DNA from 4 places in the Pararhizobium sp. PWRC1-1 genome. Region 2 is predicted to be linked to each of the others. Evidence: riboswitches for the same ligand, from Rfam matches in the RefSeq annotation. Region 2 holds a riboswitch; each other region holds the start of a gene.
What was found. Region 2 has a riboswitch for cobalamin ahead of ACP7E0_RS11940 (aromatic ring-hydroxylating oxygenase subunit alpha). Riboswitches for the same ligand answer to the same signal wherever they lie in the genome.
Positions count from the first base shown of each region.

Region 1: another riboswitch for cobalamin. It lies ahead of bluB (5,6-dimethylbenzimidazole synthase); the one in region 2 lies ahead of ACP7E0_RS11940 (aromatic ring-hydroxylating oxygenase subunit alpha).
Region 3: another riboswitch for cobalamin. It lies ahead of ACP7E0_RS30325 (ABC transporter substrate-binding protein); the one in region 2 lies ahead of ACP7E0_RS11940 (aromatic ring-hydroxylating oxygenase subunit alpha).
Region 4: another riboswitch for cobalamin. It lies ahead of cobU (bifunctional adenosylcobinamide kinase/adenosylcobinamide-phosphate guanylyltransferase); the one in region 2 lies ahead of ACP7E0_RS11940 (aromatic ring-hydroxylating oxygenase subunit alpha).

Region 1 is NZ_JAFCXE010000007.1:172,250-176,923, reverse strand. It holds gene ACP7E0_RS13550 (phytanoyl-CoA dioxygenase family protein) at 1-477, shown strand, start outside; gene ACP7E0_RS13545 (SDR family oxidoreductase) at 566-1,387, shown strand; cobalamin riboswitch at 1,431-1,641, shown strand; gene bluB (5,6-dimethylbenzimidazole synthase) at 1,686-2,378, shown strand; gene ACP7E0_RS13535 (DUF2865 domain-containing protein) at 2,379-3,524, opposite strand; gene ACP7E0_RS13530 (acyl-homoserine-lactone synthase) at 3,702-4,346, opposite strand; gene ACP7E0_RS13525 (LuxR C-terminal-related transcriptional regulator) at 4,541-4,674, opposite strand, start outside.
Region 2 is NZ_JAFCXE010000006.1:119,722-124,395, reverse strand. It holds gene ACP7E0_RS11955 (L-threonylcarbamoyladenylate synthase) at 1-884, opposite strand, end outside; gene ACP7E0_RS11950 (diguanylate cyclase domain-containing protein) at 1,110-2,171, shown strand; gene ACP7E0_RS11945 (DUF6656 family protein) at 2,172-2,777, opposite strand; cobalamin riboswitch at 3,133-3,331, shown strand; gene ACP7E0_RS11940 (aromatic ring-hydroxylating oxygenase subunit alpha) at 3,455-4,674, shown strand, end outside.
Region 3 is NZ_JAFCXE010000029.1:14,130-18,803, forward strand. It holds partial or broken gene ACP7E0_RS30305 (two-component sensor histidine kinase) at 142-249, opposite strand; partial or broken gene ACP7E0_RS30310 (SAM-dependent methyltransferase) at 288-437, opposite strand; gene ACP7E0_RS30315 (ABC transporter ATP-binding protein) at 434-1,204, opposite strand; gene ACP7E0_RS30320 (FecCD family ABC transporter permease) at 1,201-2,241, opposite strand; gene ACP7E0_RS30325 (ABC transporter substrate-binding protein) at 2,238-3,230, opposite strand; cobalamin riboswitch at 3,515-3,752, opposite strand; gene ACP7E0_RS30330 (zinc-binding dehydrogenase) at 3,757-4,068, shown strand; gene ACP7E0_RS30335 (SDR family oxidoreductase) at 4,220-4,674, opposite strand, start outside.
Region 4 is NZ_JAFCXE010000026.1:44,751-49,424, reverse strand. It holds gene cobN (cobaltochelatase subunit CobN) at 1-958, opposite strand, end outside; gene cobW (cobalamin biosynthesis protein CobW) at 1,152-2,216, opposite strand; gene cobU (bifunctional adenosylcobinamide kinase/adenosylcobinamide-phosphate guanylyltransferase) at 2,220-2,744, opposite strand; cobalamin riboswitch at 2,920-3,318, opposite strand; gene ACP7E0_RS29095 (chloride channel protein) at 3,560-4,674, shown strand, end outside.

The DNA.
Region 1 (4,674 bases), on a different contig from region 2:
TATGTTCCGGGCTATCTGGCGCTGAAGCGCCAGGAGTTTCGCGACTATTTCAATCGCAACCATGTGCAGCTGCCCCTGTCGAAGGGGGATCTGGTCTTCTTCAATCCGGCACTCTTCCATGCGGCCGGAACCAACCGTTCCGAGGGTATCAAGCGTGTTGCAAACCTTTTGCAGGTTTCCTCCGCGTTCGGCCGGGCCATGGAAACCGTCAATCGGGAGCGCATGAGCGCCGTGCTCTATCCGGCCTTGAAGGCAATGCTTGCGGACGGCCGGCTGTCTGGCGGTGAAGCCGCTTGCGCCATCGCATCCTGTGCCGAGGGCTATTCCTTCCCGACCAATCTCGACCGGGACCCGCCCGTTGGCGGGCTTGCCCCGAAGACGCAGGCGCAGCTGATGCATGAAGCGCTGTCGGGTGGCTGGGAGGAGGCCGCCTTTAGCGCGGCGCTTGCAGCTCAGTCGGAGAAGAAGCTCAGCTAACGGAACCATATCCTACAATTTGAACTCCTGCCCGAATGCCGGGCGGGAGTTTTTTGGCATCGGCGACATCAAAAACGGAGGAAAAACAATGAGCAATGACTATGGCCGCCTGGACGGCAAGATCGCGATCGTGACCGGTGGTACGCAAGGGCTGGGGGCGGCGATCGCGACGCTGTTTGCCGAGCGCGGCGCGGCAGGCATCGTGATTTGTGGCCGCAATGCCGCCAAGGGCGAGGCCAAGGCCGCCGAAATCGGCAAGGCCACCGGCACCAAGGTCGTCTATGTGCAGGCCGATCTCGAACGGGTGGAGGATGCGCGCAAGGTGGTGGCCGCCTGCGACACGGAATTCGGCCGGGTCGATGCGCTGGTGAATGCCGCGGCGATCACCGACCGCGGCACGATCCTCGATACCAGCCCGGAACTGTTCGACCGGATGTTCGCCGTCAATGTGCGCGCACCATTTTTCCTGATGCAGGAGGCGATCAACGTCATGCGCCGGGAGAAGATCGAGGGAACCATCGTCAATATCGGCTCGATGTCGGCCAAGGCCGGCCAGCCGTTCATTGCAGCCTATTGCGCCTCCAAGGGGGCTTTGGAAACGCTGACCAAGAACACCGCCTACGCTGTGCTGCGTAACCGGATCCGCGTCAATGGCCTCAACATCGGCTGGATGGCGTCGGAAGGCGAGGATCGTATCCAGCGCGAATATCATGGTGCGGCCAGCGACTGGCTGGAGAAGGCAGCGGCAAGCCAGCCCTTCGGCCGTCTGGTCGATCCGGCCGAGGTGGCGCGTGCCTGCGCCTATCTGGCTTCCGGTGAATCCGGTCTGATGACCGGCTCGGTGATCTGCTTCGATCAGTCGATCTGGGGCGCCTATGACGGTTCGCCGCATCCGGTCGCGGCCATGTGATGAGATCATGGTGGGCCGCCTTGCATTTGGCGGCCCACCATGTCCATATCGTCTCGTTCAGGTGCCTGCGTTAGCGGGAGAATCGGGAATCCGGTGAAAATCCGGGACGTGCCCAGCGCTGTAACGGGGACGGCTTTGCATAGATGAATCTTGAGATTTTTCAGGATTATGCCACTGGATCTTCATCTGATCCGGGAAGGTTGCAAAGCCGGTTGATCCGCAGTCAGAAGACCGGCCTGACGAGATAGACCAAACCTGCGCGGACGGCGGGAGGTTTCGCATTGTTGGGGATCAAACGATGCAGATTGAACCGCAAGACCGCCTTGTGAGGGCGGACGCATTTTCATCGGACGAGCGCGCCGCCGTCTACCGCGCCATCGAAACCCGCCGCGACGTGCGCGACCAGTTCCTGCCGCAGCCTTTGCCGGGCGACGTGATCGCGCGGCTGCTTGCCGCCGCCCACAGCGCGCCTTCTGTCGGTTTCATGCAGCCATGGAACTTCATTGTCGTCCGTGACGAGGACCGCCGCGCCCGTGTCTTCAAGGCCTTTCAGCGGGCCAACGAGGAAGCCGCGCTGATGTTTGAGGGCGAGGCGCAGGACAAATACCGGTCGCTGAAGCTCGAAGGTATCCGCAAGGCGCCTGTCAGCATCTGTGTGACCTGTGATCCGACCCGTGCAGGAAAGGTCGTTCTTGGCCGGACGCACAATCCGCGCATGGATGCGTTTTCCACCGTCTGCGCCGTGCAGAACCTGTGGCTTGCCGCGCGCGCCGAAGGTGTCGGCGTCGGCTGGGTCAGCATTTTCCACGAGCACGATATCAAGGACGTTCTCGGCATTCCCGATCATATCGAGATCATCGCCTGGCTGTGCCTCGGTTACGTCGATAGGCTGTATTCAGAGCCGGAACTGGCCGTCAAAGGCTGGCGACAGCGGTTGTCCCTTGACGATCTGGTATTCGAGGACGCCTGGGGCGTCAGACAAAGCGAATGATCAGTTGGTCTGCTGCTGCTGGTAGCCTGGGCCAGCGGGATGCCTGAGGTCGATCGAGGTTTCCTGCGAGGGCAGGAAGCTTGGACCGACGACGCGAACCTTGTTATCCTGCGGATTGTAGGGCCGGTCGGCGACGGTGCTCTTTGCCTGCGTGCCATCCGCCTTTTTAGCGCGAAGATCGACGACGCCCTTGCCGTTGCCGGGTGTACTCTGCTGGATGGCGGTTTGTCCCACCGGACGGCAGCCGCATTGGCCGGGTTGGCTGAGATCGCGGGTCTTGTAAGCGAAAGCTGTCGGCAGTTCGGCATAGGGCTCGCCGGTCGCGGCGGAGACCATCTGATCCGTCTCTTCCGTCGTCAGCGCATGATAGTAGAGCGTTGTTTCCGTTCCGGGGCAACGCCGCTGGCAGGTTTCGGCATCGCGCGCGAAATCGGCGGGCGATGAATTCGACGAGATCGGGAAGAACGCCCCGTCACAGGTGCGCACGCAAAGTGTCCGCAGGCTGCCGGGATAGTCCGCGCCCGGCCCAAATCCGTCATACGGCCCGAAATTGTCATGCGGCCCAAAACTATCGGGCTGCATCCTGAAATCGGTGACATCAGCCCCCTGCTGGTCCCGGTAGTCTTCGCTGACCGGCGGCAGGTCCTCAAGGATATTGCGATGGGTTTCGGGTTCCTCGACCGCAGCCCTCAAGACTTCGTCCTGTTCCTCGTCACAGCGATTGACAGCGAGCGCTGCATGGATGCGCCGCCGGGTCATCTCGCTGGCGCCGCCCTCCAGGAGATTTTGCCTGCGGGCTTTGAGCGTTTCGAGGTCCATTTCCATTTGCGAGATTTCTTCAGCCAAGCTCTGGCAGGCATCCTCGTTTGGGCCCCCGACAACGATCATGCTTCCGGAACTGCATCCCATCCGCCGGAGATCGCTGCGGGCCTGGCGCAAATCAAGGTTCTGGCGTGAGATTGCTCCGGTATAATCACGCAGATTGGCGTTGGAGGCGACGATCTTCGGCAGGCTGGCAAGGTCGGCATTCAGGCGTTCGCACACCGTCGAGGCATTGGCGGTGGCTGCCATGACCAGAAGGAGCGGCGCAATACGCGCTGCGAAGGATACCGAACGGAAAACCACGTATTTCTCTCGCCTGAGCATGCCGGCGTTCTGCCGGGTGCACGGGAACATCCCGCACACTCTGACTTTTGCCTATCATACCGCCATTCGAGGGGGCTGCAACGCAGTCCGCTCACCAGCGTTAACGATGCCGGTACGAAATGAACCGGGCGCGGCGGAAGAGCCACAATCGTCGGCTCTTGTGCCAGAGAGACCATTTCAAGCGGCCCTGGCCATTTCAAGCGACATCGGCCGCTCCAGCACGGATCCGCCGATTTCGGCGACGGTCTTCATCCTGTCCAAAAGGTCAGTCGTGACTTCCCAGGCAACGGCGACGGCATAGACAGAGCCGATCCGCTGCGGCTCGCCTATCCGTTCGCCGGGGCATCCCATCCGCCGGAACATCCGCTCGAGGAAGACATCGGTGACAGTGACGATATGGCTGAGTCCGGAGGACAACCCCAGTTCGCCGACGCCGCACATCAACTCTGCCGCTGCGATCGTCACCTGGTTCGAGCCGCGATCCTGCGAGATGGTCGGATCGATGCAGAACCGGCTGGACTCCCAGACGGAGGCGCTGCGCACCTGCGGATTATCACCGAGCAGGATCGGAAATGTATCATCCAGCATGTTCGGCCCGAGCGTCGGCAGGAGGCGCAGCGAGCCGCGCAAATGGCCGGTCTCGTCCGAATAGGACAGGACGTAGAGCGGGTTGGCGTCGTCGTAGTCGTCGATTTCCCAATTGCCGCGAACCGATACGTCCCATTTCAGCAAATCGTGAAAGACGCGTTTGCGCAGCTGGAACATGGCATCGAGATCACCTGGATTTTGCTTGCCGGTGTTGCGGTTGAAAATTCTGATCATCATTTGCTCCTGTGTATGAATGCGGAGAGCAAATGCTGTCAGGTATCGGCAGCGGGCATAACTGTCGGTAGTGACAGGTTTCTAATGCACGCCGATATGCAACGAAATGCGTGCGTCCTTTTGGACGCACGCATTTCGTTGCATTCATGGGAAAGAGGGGCGGCGGGGCTACCGCTAGGCGGCAGCGAAAAAGATCAAAAAGCCGGGATGAGGTCGCGCCGGACGGCCTGCGCAACGGCCTGCGTGTTGGAGACGACGTTGAGCTTGCGCCGGGCATTGGTCATGAAAAACCGGACGGTACGTTCGGAAATGCCGAGTATTGTTCCAA
Region 2 (4,674 bases):
GCGCCAGACGCATCGGCCTGTTTCATAAATGCAAACAGATTGGCGGCGGCCTCGCGCAAGTTGGCGGAGGGGCTGAGGTCGAGGATGATCGCGGCGGTTTCCTCGCCTGGCAAACGCTTGCCGCCGAAGCGGATCAGCGCTTCACCGGCTTTGACATCCGTTGCATTCAGCCGCACCGCAGCACCCGGCGCATAATGCGACGCCAGCATGCCCGGGGCTTCGATAACAGCTCCCGCCGTTTCCGGCCTTGCGACCCTCTTGCCGGTCAGCGCCTCGATATCGGCGACATCGAGGCCGCCGGGCCGTAACAGCCGGATTTCATTGCCCTCGACCTTGATGATGGTCGATTCCAGTCCGATTTCGGCAGCGCCGGCGTCGAGGATCAGTTTCAGCTTGTCGCCTAGATCCGCTTTGACATGGGCAGCGCTGGTCGGGCTGATCTTGCCGGAGGTGTTGGCGCTGGGGGCTGCCAAGGGTCTGCCAAAGCGCTTGATGACCTGCCGCGAAAACCCTTCCGGCATGCGGATGCCCAGTGTGTCGAGACCGGCGGATGCGAGCGGATGCACGCTGCTTTCCGGCTTGATCGGCAGGATCAGCGTCAACGGACCCGGCCAGAAGGCTTCGGCCAGCTTTCGCGACAGGGGATCGAAGGTGACATGCGCCTCGGCCATGGCAAAATCGGCGACATGGCAAATCAGCGGATTGAAGCGCGGACGGCCCTTCATTTCATAGATGCGGCTGATCGCATCGGGGTTGGTGGCGTCGGCCGCCAGCCCATAGACCGTCTCGGTCGGGATCGCCACCGGCAGGCCTTCGCCCAACGTCTCGCAGGCAATCGCCAAGGCGCGGTCCGGTTCGGTCCGTGTGTCTATGATCAGCGCCATCAAGCTTCCAAACGTCAATGCGCCCCTCTTGAAAAGGCAGGCAGGCGCTCCGGGTTTCCTTTACAGGGCCAGGCCGGGCGTTGCCAAGCGCATTCGAGGGCCGCCGTCAATTGTGCCTGTTCGCTACATCCGGCGTTAAGGTTTCTTAAAATGCGACAGTTCCAGTTAGCGGCGGGGAAAGTTGCCTATGCTAGCTGTCCGATCCTGCACATAGCCGGAGCCCTTATGGCCAACAAGAAATCCATGCCGAACGACCTTGCCCTGCGCATCGCCACCGCCATGCACCAGATGGGCATCGACGCCATTCCGAGGAATTACGAACTCGTCTACGAAGCCTATGGCGGCGCCAATCCGGACTTGGTTCGCGAGTTCATCGCGCTTGGCAAATACAAGTCGCAATCGGCGCTCGACGAACTTGGCCGCAAATATCTGCCGCATCACCATGAGGCAAGCGTGCTGGCGCGATCGACGACGATCGTGCGCGACGAGATGAGCAATTTCATGAACCTCTTGTCGCGCGAAAAAGACCAACTCGATGATTACGGGCGGCTGATCAGCGAGGCGACAAAAGCGCTGGTGGTTTCCGACGACGCGAGTCAGGCCGCGCTTGCCACTTCCATCCAGGCGCTGAAGCGGGCCACCGAACGGCAGGTGTCGCACAATGCCGAACTGGAGCAGAGCGTCACCGCGCAGTCCACCGTCATCGCCGGTGTCCAGAAAGATCTTGCCGACTTCGAAGCACGGAAGTTTTCGGATACGGTGACGGGGCTTGCCAATCGCCGTGCCTTCAACAAGGCGCTCGCCAAGGTCTATGCCGATCCCGATCTGCCGCTTGCCTGTGGCATCGCCATTGCCGAACCGGATACCAGCCGGCGCCTGTCGGCAGAACAGGCGGCCGCATTGGCTGAACCGCTGGCCCGGCATATCGGCGGCATTATCCAGCAGGCTTTTCCCTCAAGCGAACTGGTCGCCCGTTTTGACGGCACCCGCTTCGGTTTTCTGGTCAACGCAGGCGGGGAGCGGGAAGTGGTGCGGCTTGTGGCACTTTTGCGCTCGGCCTTGCGCGGCACGCATTTCAAACATCCAAAGACCGGACGCGACCTCGGCTGTGTGACGCTGTCGGTGGGCATTTGTATGTCGGACGACGCCGGCAACGCCTTCGATCTCGTCAATACGGCCGAAAAAGCGCTCGCCAGGGCGCAGGGCAAGGGCGGAGACCAGACGATCGTTCATGGAGCCGAAAACGAGCAACCGCCCGGACGCGACTGGCTGATCTACAAGCAGTGATCAGAGGCTGCTGATGATCTTGCGGAGCTGTTCGTTGCGGGCGCCGAGCAGAAGCACGTTCTTCAGCGCTTCCTTCGGATCGCGGGTGCGAAACAACAGCCCGTTGTCATGCACCGCACGGTTGACCGTCAACTTGCCTGCTTCGGCGTCCATCTCGGTTGCGACAGCGAAATACATCCGTGCGTAACCGAGCTTGATCTTCTCAAAAAAATGCTGGTCGTCGCCGATATCGGAGAAGAAATTGGCAATGTAGAACGACCAGCGGACATCCTCGAACTTGGCAAATTTCGTCCGCGCGGCCGTCACATGACAATAGCCGAGATGCGGGCTACCCGCGAGTGTGCGGTGAAAAAGCATCTTCGGGAAGCGGATCGAGCGATGGAAGCCGTTGATCCGGTCATGGGTGACCGTGCCGGCGGCCTCGAGTTTCCTGCCGGTGCGGGTGGCCACTTCCTGGTACGTCAGGTAGCGCTTTTCGGTCGGACTCCATTCCTGCTGGTGGCGGTTGATCCGGCCCGTGCGCAGGAATTCCGTATAGATCGCAGCCTTCGGTGATTGAACTGGCTGCTTGATCGCGGCGGCATCGAAATATCTCAGGTTTGACATCGGCCTGTACCAGACTGTGGCGGAGTGCGGGTAAAGCACACCGGCGCGTAATCGCTTGTGAAACGAAGCTATCGCGTTATGGTTAATGCAGTCTTGCCAGGCGCCAACCTTTTCCCTCGGTCGTTTGGCAAGGGCAGCGGCCGTATCTGTCTCGCGGGATGTCGCAAAGAGGCTGCGTCTTGGCCGATTGCCGAAGCGTTGTGCGGAAAACCGGACTTTTGCTTCAAATTCAGCAGATCATATTGTTTATGCTTATAAAATAGCCAGATTGACCATGGCTCCAAGCAATATGTTCCGTGTCGTCATTCTGGAATCGGATGTCGTTAATTGGCGGCTGTTTTTTCGAGCGTGAGGATTAGATGAAGACACTCAAGGTGCCGCCTTTATAGGGAAGGGCGGAGAATTGGGAAGCCGGTCGAAATCCGGCGCTGCCCCCGCAACGGTGGTGGAGTGAAACCTCGGCAAAAGGCCACTGGAGAAATCCGGGAAGGCGCCGGGATCGTCCGCAAGGACAGCTCCAGAGCCCGGAAACCAGCCTTGTGATGAAATTGATATCTGGGTTGCGGCGGGCAGCCGGAAGGAGAACCACTGTAACCACGCGCTCTCCCGGCGCGCCGGCGGTTCCTTTCCTGTCTGCTGCAACTTTCAAAAAAGTTGGCGAGCACAAGGAAATGACCATGGATCTCCGCAGTGAAGTCCTCCGCACATTGAAGAACCGGCGCGACACCCACAGTCTCGAACAGGCCTTCTACACCGATCCCGATCTCTACAGGCTCGATATGGAGGAGATCTGGTACAAGGACTGGCTGTTCATCGGCCATGACTGCGAAATCCCGAAATCCGGCAATTATTTCACCGTGCAGGTCGGCGAGTATCCGGTCGTCATCGTCCGCGACCGCTCAGGCACCGTCCGGGCGCTGCACAATTCCTGCCGCCATCGCGGCTCGCGCGTCTGCGCCGGTGCCAAGGGCTCGTCGGCCAAGCTTGTCTGTCCCTATCACCAGTGGACTTACGAGCTGGACGGCAAGCTGCTTTTTGCCCGCCAGATGGGCGAGGATTTCGACAAGAACCAGCATGGTCTGAAACCGATCCATTGCGAAACCATCGGCGGCTACATCTTCATCTGCCTTGCTGAAGAGGCCATGGATTTCAAGCCCATGCGCGACATGGTCTCGTCCTATGTCACACCGCACAATCTCAAGGACACCAAGGTCGCTTTCGAGAGCACCATCATCGAGAAGGGCAACTGGAAGCTCGTCTGGGAAAACAACCGCGAGTGCTACCACTGCGCGGCAAACCACCCCGAACTTTGCCGCACCTATCCGGAAGCCCCGACGGCCACCGGCGTGCAGGGCGCCAAGGATGATCCGATTATCGCCGCTCATTGGGCACATTGCGAATCGTCCGGCCTGCCGAGCGAATTCAAGATGGATCACAAAGGCCAGTTCCGCGTCGCCCGCATGCCGCTGATCGAGGGGGCTGAAAGCTACACCATGTCCGGCAAACGCGCCGTCAAGCGCCAGCTTTCCGACGATGTCAGTCAGTCCCATATTGGCACGCTGCTCTTGTTCCACTATCCGAGCACCTGGAACCATGTGCTGGCCGACCACGCCATCACCTTCCGCGTCCTGCCGCTTGGTCCCGAACTCACCCAGGTGACCACCAAATGGCTGGTGCACAAGGATGCCGTCGAGGGTGTGGACTACAATCTCGAAGAACTGACGCATGTCTGGACCGAAACCAACGACCAGGACCGCCAGATCGTCGAGGAAAACGCCTTCGGCATCCGCTCTCCCGCCTATCAGCCCGGTCCCTATTCGCCGGAACACGAAGGTGGGGTCATGCAGTTCGTCGAATGGTACACCAACTTCCTGGCTGATCGCCTGCAGGGCAGTTC
Region 3 (4,674 bases), on a different contig from region 2:
CAAGCAACCGGGCGGCAGCTCGATCGGCATGTCGCCCGAGAGCGGACGGTATGAAACGTGCAGTCCTGGAACGAGCTTGAACAGAGCTTGACCTAACCACGCCGATTAGAGAAGCGCTGTCACTCACGAAAACGCCATCCTTCCCTGGATCGATCCTCTGAGAATGGTCAACGGTGTGCGCAATTCATGTGCCACGGCCATATTGTTGAATTGCAGCCGGCCTTCCATCCGCTCAAGACTGGTCGCCAGTTCGTCGTGGCAATTTGCGTCGATGTGTGAGCGCAATTGCTGCCGAGATGATCGCGAATTGGCTTTTGCCAAGCGTCGAATTCCGGCCCGTGCGGAATCCTGTGCCCAAAGGCCAGGTCGAATGTTTCGGAGCGCCTCGACCAATAGTCGCGGATTTCTTCCTTCAGATTGAAATTGGTCTGCGTCATGCATTGCTGCCGAGAAACTGGATATGATGGCGGCCATGATGCGGCGAGCGCTCGACAAAGGCCCGCACCCCGAAGACCTCGGAAATCAACTCCTCCGTCAGGACATCCTCCGGCGCGCCAGCGGCCACGACTTGCCCGCGGCTGAGAACGGCGATCGTATCGCAAAACATCGATGCCAGATTGAGATCATGCAGCGCGATGATGCTGGTGATCGGCAGTTTCGTCACCAGTGATAGGATTTCGAGTTGGTGCTGGATATCCAGATGATTGGTCGGCTCGTCGAGCAGAAGCTCGCTCGGTGTCTGCGCGAGTGCTCGGGCGATGTGCACCCGCTGGCGCTCGCCGCCCGAGAGGGTGTGCCACAGTTGACCCGCTTTGTGCGCCATTCCGACATGAGCGAGGGCATCGTTGACAGCATGATCGTCGGTACTGCTCCAGGGGCTCAGCGCCCCCCGATGCGGCGTGCGGCCAAGCCTGACAACTTCAAGAACGGTAACCTGCGCCTCCGTCGTCGCCTGCTGTTCGACAAAGGCGATCCGCCTGGCGATATCCAGCCGGCTCATCGAGCCGATATCGACATCCCCAAGGGAAATCACGCCGCTGCGAACCTTCCGCAACCGGCATATCAAACGAAGCAGGCTGGATTTCCCAGACCCGTTCGGGCCGAGAAGACCGAGTGTGCGACCCGGAGAGACGTCCAGACTGATGCCGTCGACGACAAGGACGCCGGCCGTCGCCCAGTGCACATCTTGGACCGAAATGCTCATACGGGTCTCCTCGCCTTGCAAAGGATCAAGGCAAATGCGGGGGCGCCGAACAGGGCAGTCACGACCCCGATGGGCAAGATTTGCTGCGGGATGATGATCCGCGAAACGATATCCGCCACGACCATGAAGATGGCGCCGATCATTGCTGTTGCGGGCAGAAGGCGAATATGACCCGGTCCGACCAGGAAGCGCGCTGCGTGGGGGATGACGAGGCCGACAAAGCCGATCGAGCCGACAATGCTGACCATGGTTGCAGTCAAAAGTGCCGTGACACCCAGAAGGACAATGCGGACCCGGGCAACAGGAATGCCGAGTGCTGCGGCAGCATCGGTGCCGAACGTAAACGCGTCGAGCGCGCGCGCATAGAACATGCACAGCACAAAGCCCATGATCGCCACCGGTCCTGCCAGGTAGACATCGGGCCAGCGCACACCGGAAAGACTGCCAAGCAGCCAGAACATCACGCCGCGCGCCTGTTCGGCATTGGCTGACGTGGTGACGATATAGGAGGTCAGTGCGTTGAACAGCTGTGACCCCGCCACCCCGGCAAGAATGATCCGGTCAGCCCCTCCCCCTGCCCCGGTGGCGAGCAGAGACACGAATAGAAAAGCAATCACCGCACCGATAAACGCCCCGGCAGACAATGTTAAAACACCATAACCAAGACCGAGGATCATCACCGCAACGGCGCCTGTCGATGCACCGGCGGAAACCCCCAGAACGTATGGCTCCGCCAGCGGATTGCGCAGCAGGGCCTGCAGGATCGCGCCAGAAAGCGCTAGCGCAACGCCCGAACTCGCCGCAACCAGCGCCCGGCTCAGACGGTAGTCCCAGATGATGCCCTCATGAATGCGGCTCAGCTCGAACCCGGTTCCGAACAGGCGGTTGCCGACTGCTTTGACAGTCGTACCGATCGGAATGGAGATTTCACCGATTGACACCGCAAGGCTGACGGCAAAACCCAACACAAGGATGGAAAGAATGCAGAGCGCGGCAAGCGCTCCCCATCCCTGCCGGGTCATCAGACCTTGGCTCATTTCGCCAGACCGAACGACTTGATGCCGGCAGCAAGAATTTCAAGACCGTCGATCGTTCGAATGGTCGGGTTCATCGACTGCGCGTCCATCTCGACGAAATGCTTGTTCTTGACGGCGTCAAGCTGGCTGGTAACCGGATCCTTTTCGAGGAAGTCGATCTTGACCTTCGGATCGTCAGCCGAATACCGGCGGCGATCCATCGTCGCAATGACGATCACCGCAGGATTGGCCTGGGCGATCGTTTCCCAGCCCACCAGCGGCCACTCCTCTTCGGTGGTGACGACATTCTTTGCGCCAAGCGTCTTCAGGATATAGGCCGGCGCGCTGTTCTTGCCGGCGATAAAGGCATCGCCTTGCACTTCCTTGCTGGAGAACCAGAACGCGATCGGCAGGTCTTTGCTCGATCCGCCAAGCGATGCAACCGCATCAGCCTCGCGCTTTTTCAAGGTGGCGATCAATGCATCGCCGCGATCCTGAATATCAAAGATCTGCGCTAACTCACTGATTTCATGATAGATCAGGCCCATCGTGAAGAGTTCCTTGCGCACGCCGTCGCCGCCATCGGTGTTGACCTTGGCCACGCAATCGGCGGGAGAAACATAGGTCTTGATACCCAGCTCTGCAAACTGCTCGCGCTTGCCGACAGATCCTTGCGTGCCGACATGCCATTCGAACTCGGCTGCGACCAGATCCGGCTCCTGGCCGGCGACGGATTCGAAGCTTGGATCATTGTCGGCCAAGCGCTTGATCGATTTGTTGACCGCCGCATAGGCCGGCAATACCGGCCCAACCCAGACGGCCGTTCCGACGATTTTGTCGGCAAGCCCGAGCGAATAGAGGATTTCGGTCATGCCCTGACCGATGGAAACCGTCTTTCCTGGCGCCTTTTCAAAGGTGACCGGTTGGCCGCAATTGGTAATCGTCAGCGGATAGGTGGTCGATGCGGCATTGGATTGCGGGGCAAGGGCGGCTGCCGAAAGCGCCGCCATAGAAAACAAGACAGCGCGCGAAACGTAGCGATTCATGAAGATCCTCGTATTAAGAGTCTGGCAAGTGCCCGTCCGGGCCTGACCAGCGATAGGTGAAAAGGTAGCCGGCATGCGGCAGAGCAAACGGCAAAACATGCAAGACACATGCGGTCACGGCTCATGCGCCGCAGAGAACTAACAATGCCGGTGTGCTACGCGGGGGAGGGAAATTGAAGGCGCTACGCCAATGGAAACGTCGAAAATCGTCATCTCATGCTCCTCTCCGGACAACCCCGTCCGGGATGGTGGACACTGTTTTGACGGCAGGTCTCCTGGCTCGCGAATGTGCACCGAATATCTGCCTTCCCGCACCTCGGTACAGTGGCATGACCATCCCGAAGGAGGTCACAAGGATATATCGGCAATCCGCTTACAGTTGCGGGGGCAGCCACGGTTTTGGCCCCATATAGGTCATCCGCACCGTGTTCCCTATTAATCCCGTCGGGAGTCATCCCTCCGGAAACCGTCCCGATCACTTAGAGGACGCATGATCTCGCCGTCAAGAATTCGTTTGTTGGCGGCCAGGACATTTCTCAGGACTGTTGGTGAGCGTCCGCAATCAAGGCGTGCAATTGGGGTTCCAATCCAAGCCGATAGTCGGCGGCGATTGGTGGACGTACTCAGGACCCGGGAGGACAGGATAGAGCGATCTTCAAAGCTCTTTTCCCTGATCGGCTCTGGCAAACTCTCGGTCGAAATCGCTGCGGTCTTTCCTCTGTCAGAAGGCGCGTCGGCTCATCGTCTGCTGCAGGAGAGATCCGCGATCGGGAAGATACTTCTTTGCGTCGCGGAGAGCTGAGACAGCTGTTGCCAATGCCCGCACGCTTTCCGGTGCCTTCTGCCTTTTGCGGCCGGTATCAGTGAAAATGGCTGTTCTCAGCGTTGAGAACAGCCATTTTCGTGAATTGTCGAATGACTTGCCGAAATCCATTCGTGTCGATGGGGTTGATTTAGACGGACCGTGTGAGGCCACCGTCGACACGAATATTCTGCCCGGTGATATACCCTGCCCCATCCGAGGCCAGGAATGCGATCGTTGCCGCAATTTCCTCGCTCTTGCCGTATCGCTGCATCGGCACATTATTCCGTCGCGCGTCCGTCGCGGGCAGGCTGTCGATCCATCCCGGAAGGACGTTGTTGATCCTGATATTGTCCTTGGCGTAGGTGTCCGCGAAAATCTTCGTGTAGGCGGCAAGACCGGCCCGGAATACGGCCGATGTGGGGAACATTTCGGATGGCTCGAACGCCCATGCGGTCGAGATGTTGATGATGGAGCCGGATTGCTGTTTCTGCATGACCGGTGTGACGAGCCGAACCGCGCGGACAACGTTGAGCAGGTAGGTGTCCAAGCCCTTGTGCCAATCGTCATCGGATATATCGAGGATCGGTGCGCGGCGACCGTGGC
Region 4 (4,674 bases), on a different contig from region 2:
CGAACACCGGCAGCACTGTCAAACCTTCGGCACTGAGCGCTTCGATCAGGGCTTCGACAGGTTTTGTTTCGCCGCTTTGGACCAGCGCACGGTAGAAGCAGAGGGCGACTGTCGGGGGTTCGAGTCCCTCTCCCGCTACCGGCTTCAAATGGGAGGGGATGCTCTTGTTTCCCGGAAGCATACCCCCCTCTGCCCTATCGGGCATCTCCCCCTCAAGGGGGGAGATCGCTGGTGACAGCTCTCGCTCCTTCAGTAAATTCGCCGCAACAGTAAAAGCTGCCGGCTCGTCCGGGTGCGGCAGGCCATTCTCCCCCCTTGAGGGGGAGATGTCAGCAGCGCTGACAGAGGGGGAAATCTCGCCGAAAGCAGCAAACCCAGCGGCCTTTTTCCAAGCCTCGACCCCGATCACACCCTGCCCCGGCCACCAGATCCCCGCCTTCATCAGCGGTGCTGCCGATTCCGGTTTTTCCGCGCCGTCGATCAGCGCCTCGGCATAGCGCAGCAGCCGCGCCATGTTGTCGGCGCCGCCTTCGGTGAAATAGGCCCACATGCGGTTGCGGTCTTCCGCAGAGACGGTCGAGAACGGCTCCAACCCGGGATCGGGCTTGTCGCAGCCCGGCAGCACGGCAATCTGGAATTTATGGGTGACGGCGGCTGCATGCAGCGCCTCCAGCACATATTGAAAATAGCTGGCGCCGCCGAGTGGGCGAACGATGATCAGCTTGGCATGACGCGCCGTGCGCTCGACATAGGTATCGACCGACATCGGGTGCTTGAGCGTCAGAAGGCTTGCCACCCGCAGGCTCGACTTTCCTCCACGCGTGCGGTGCGCGCCAGCAATCGACGAAAGCTCGGTATCCGCTGCCGACAGGAACAGGATATCGGCTGGTGATTGACCGAGATCGATCGCTTCCTCGCCGTCGGTAATCGTGCCTTTCTGAGCTAGGAGGAGATGCATGGTATTCCCCAAAGGCAGCGATACCCCCCTCTGTCACTCCGTGACATCTCCCCCACAAGGGGGAAGATCGGGGCCGCGCGGTGCCGGGACGCTTGCACCAAGAAATTTGAGCGCGAGGCAGCCACAGCTGATCTCCCCCCTTGTGGGGGAGATGTCCGCCAGGACAGAGGGGGGTACGCCGCGCTCACCATTGTCAAACCGCCGCAGCGATCGCAGCACGCACGGCCGCTTCATCCATGTCGTGCAGGCCGATGACGACCAGGCGCGTGCGGCGCACTTCGCCGGCAGCCCAGGGGCGGTCGAAATACTGGTCAATGCGGGCGCCGACGCCCTGGATCAAAAGGCGCATCGGCTTGCCGGGAATATCGGCAAAGCCCTTCAGGCGCAGCACGTCGTGCTCTGCGATGATCCGCTTCAGCTTTTCGATGAAACTGGCGGGATCGGTAATGGACCCCAGTTCAACGATGAAGCTGTCGAATTCGTCATGGCTATGCTCCTCGCCGGCCTCATGCTGCATCTCGTGATGGGATTTACGGTTGGCGATGTCGCTTTCGGTGCCGACACCAAGGCCGAGCAGGACGGCGGCGGAAACCTCGCCGTTCTTCGCCTCGATCATCGTCGGCTTGCGGTGGGTGCGCGAAGAGACCTCGTTGCGGACAAAGGCAAGGCCGGTCGAATCGAGCAGGTCGGTCTTGTTGAGGATGATCAGGTCGGCCGCGGTCAGCTGGTCTTCGAACAGTTCCTCGATCGGGCTTTCGTGATCGAGATTGTCGTCGTTGACGCGCAGCGCATCGACCTTGTCATGATCGTCGGCAAACCGTCCGGCCGCAACAGCTGCACTATCGACAACGGTGATGACGCCATCGACGGTGACCTGCGTGCGGATATCCGGCCAGTTGAAGGCTGCGATCAGCGGCTGTGGCAGCGCCAGACCGGACGTTTCGATGATGATATGGTCCGGGCGGCTCTCGCGCTCCAGCAGTTTGGTCATGGTCGGGATGAAATCATCGGCGACGGTGCAGCAGATGCAGCCATTGGTCAGCTCGATGATATCGTCCTCGCTGCACGCTTCGGCGCCGCAGCCCTTCAGGACGTCGCCATCGACGCCAAGATCGCCGAATTCGTTGATGATCAGCGCGATGCGGCGGCCGCCAGCATTCTGCAGGATGTTGCGGATCATCGTCGTCTTGCCGGCACCGAGAAAGCCGGTAATGACGGTCGCCGGGATCTTGCCGTGGACGGCCTTTTCAATAGTCATGGATCAACCCTTCATTTTCAGCGGCAATCCAGCCGCGATGAAATAGACGTCTGCGGATATCTCCGCAACGATTTGGTGCAGCCGGCCGGCATGGTCGCGAAAGTCACGCGCCATCCGGTTTTCCGGCACGATGCCCAGGCCGACCTCGTTCGAAACGAAGACCAGCCGGGCTTTTGCCTGCGGCACATAGGCCGCAAGCCGTTTAAATTCCGCCGCAATATCCCGATGCTCCATCATCAGATTAGTGACCCAGAGCGTCAGGCAATCGATCAGAACGATGCGATCAGGCGCATCGATCGCCTTCAGGCAGCCGGCAAGATCGAGAGGCTCTTCATGGGTCTGCCACTCTGGTCCGCGGCGATCGCGATGCTCGGTAATCCTTGCCTGCATCTCGTCGTCCCAAGCCCTTCCGGTCGCGACGTAATGCATGCGCAGACCCGACGCCGTCACGAGTTTTTCGGCGAAGGTGGATTTGCCGGAACGGGCGCCGCCCAGAACCAGCACGCTGCCTGACTGTATCGATGTCATGAAATGATCCCGGCCTCAGCGCGCGCCGGAAAGAACAAGAATTCTTGGCTCACGAAAACCAGCATTCGCGGCAACGCGAAACAGGCCGTTCCGGGGACGGGATGATAAAGCCATGACAACCTCCGTGCTGGCATCGGGAGTATCTCTCCCTGGGTTGGGCGAACCCCAATCTAAAACGGGGCCCTTGAGGATGGCAGGTCTCCTGGCTCACGGCGCCACGCCCCAAATGGGACGAACGGGTTCGCCTCGCCTTCCCGGAGTGTTTTGCGCCAGATTGCGTTACCGCAATCGACGGGCATCACGAAGAGGTGGACGATTCGTAGATAATAGAGGCGTCCGGCCCCGGCTGATCGTGACGTCACTCCAGTGGCTTTTCCGGTTGGGCCGATCCATGCCGCTGCCGCGAATACGGACAGTCCGGTAACATCGGCTTTCCCGGATGGCGAACCCTGACCGTTCTACAGTCGCGGGGTCGGCTGCGATAAGGACGCCCGGTCTGGGTCCGGCCCGTCGCATTCCCATTTACTCCCGACATGCAAACGGCATATCGGGAACCATCCAATGACCGATGATTAGGCGCTCGCCTGGATCAAGTCAATTGCGGCACTCACTCGCCGCCATGGTTTGGCCCGGCCTCGGCAAGACTAAGCTTGATCTCCCAGACCATGCCTTCTAGAGCAATTCCAGCGGAAGTGCGCAGCGGTTTTGCGTCCGAAATTGCGTAGAAAAAAAGACAGGCCGTTTTCGCAATTCGAAGAAAAGCGGAAATGCCCACGACGGCGCAGAGACAGGATGGCCAGGCAATGAAGCTGAAGATGATTCCGAAACTTAACCTGCGGCGGCTCGGCTATCTCTCGCTGCTTTTCGATCTCGGGCGCATGCGGGCCTTTGCGCGGCGGAGCGAACTCGGCCTGGTCGTCGCGGGCATGATCGTCGGTGTTACGTCGGGTCTTGCCGTCACCGCGATGAGCATCATATCGAGCCGCCTGCACAGCCTGATCTTCGGCATTGCCGATGACGAAAGGCTGAGTTCCAGCAATCTGCAGGGCGAAATTTCCATATTGATCGCGCCGGTGGCCGGTGGGATCATTCTCGGCCTGGTGATGGTCGTTCTGGCGTCGTGGCGCAAGAAGCCGATGGTCGACCCGATCGAGGCGAACGCGCTGCATGGTGGCCGCCTGTCTCTGACCGATAGCATTATCGTTGCGATCCAGAACCTGATCTCCAATGGTTTTGGTGCGTCCGTCGGGCTTGAGGCCGGTTATACGCAGCTCGCATCCGGCATTGCGTCAAAACTCGGCATCTCGCTGCAGCTTCGCCGCTCGGACCTGCGCACCCTGGTCGGCTGCGGCGCCGCCGGTGCCATCGCTGCCGCATTCAATGCACCGTTGACGGGCGCCTTTTATGCCTTCGAGCTGATCATCGGCACCTATACGATCGTGTCGCTGACACCGGTCGTGGTTTCCGCCCTGATCGCAAATCTCGTGGCCAGATGGCTGTATGCGGGCGATTTTACCATCGATGTCGGTCAGTTCGGCGCCGTCGTCCCGGCCGACTATCTGCCGGCATTGTTGCTCGGCTGCCTCTGCGCCGGCATGGGCATTCTTTTGATGAAGGGCGTCTCGCTGATCGAGGGGCTTGCCCGCCGCAGCTCGATCCCTGCTCCCATGCGCCCGGCGCTCGGCGGCATCGTCGTCGGGCTTCTGGCACTGGTATCGCCGCAAGTGCTTTCGGCCGGTCACGGCGCCCTGCATCTCAATCTCGCCAGTTCGCCGGCGATCCCGATGCTGATCGGCCTGTTCCTGATGAAATCACTCGCCTCGGCCGTCTCGATCGGCTCCGGCTTTCGCGGCGGCCTGTTCTTTGCCTCGCTGTTCATGGGCGCGCTGCTCGGCAAGCTGTTTGCTTTTTCCGCGCCCTACATATTTTC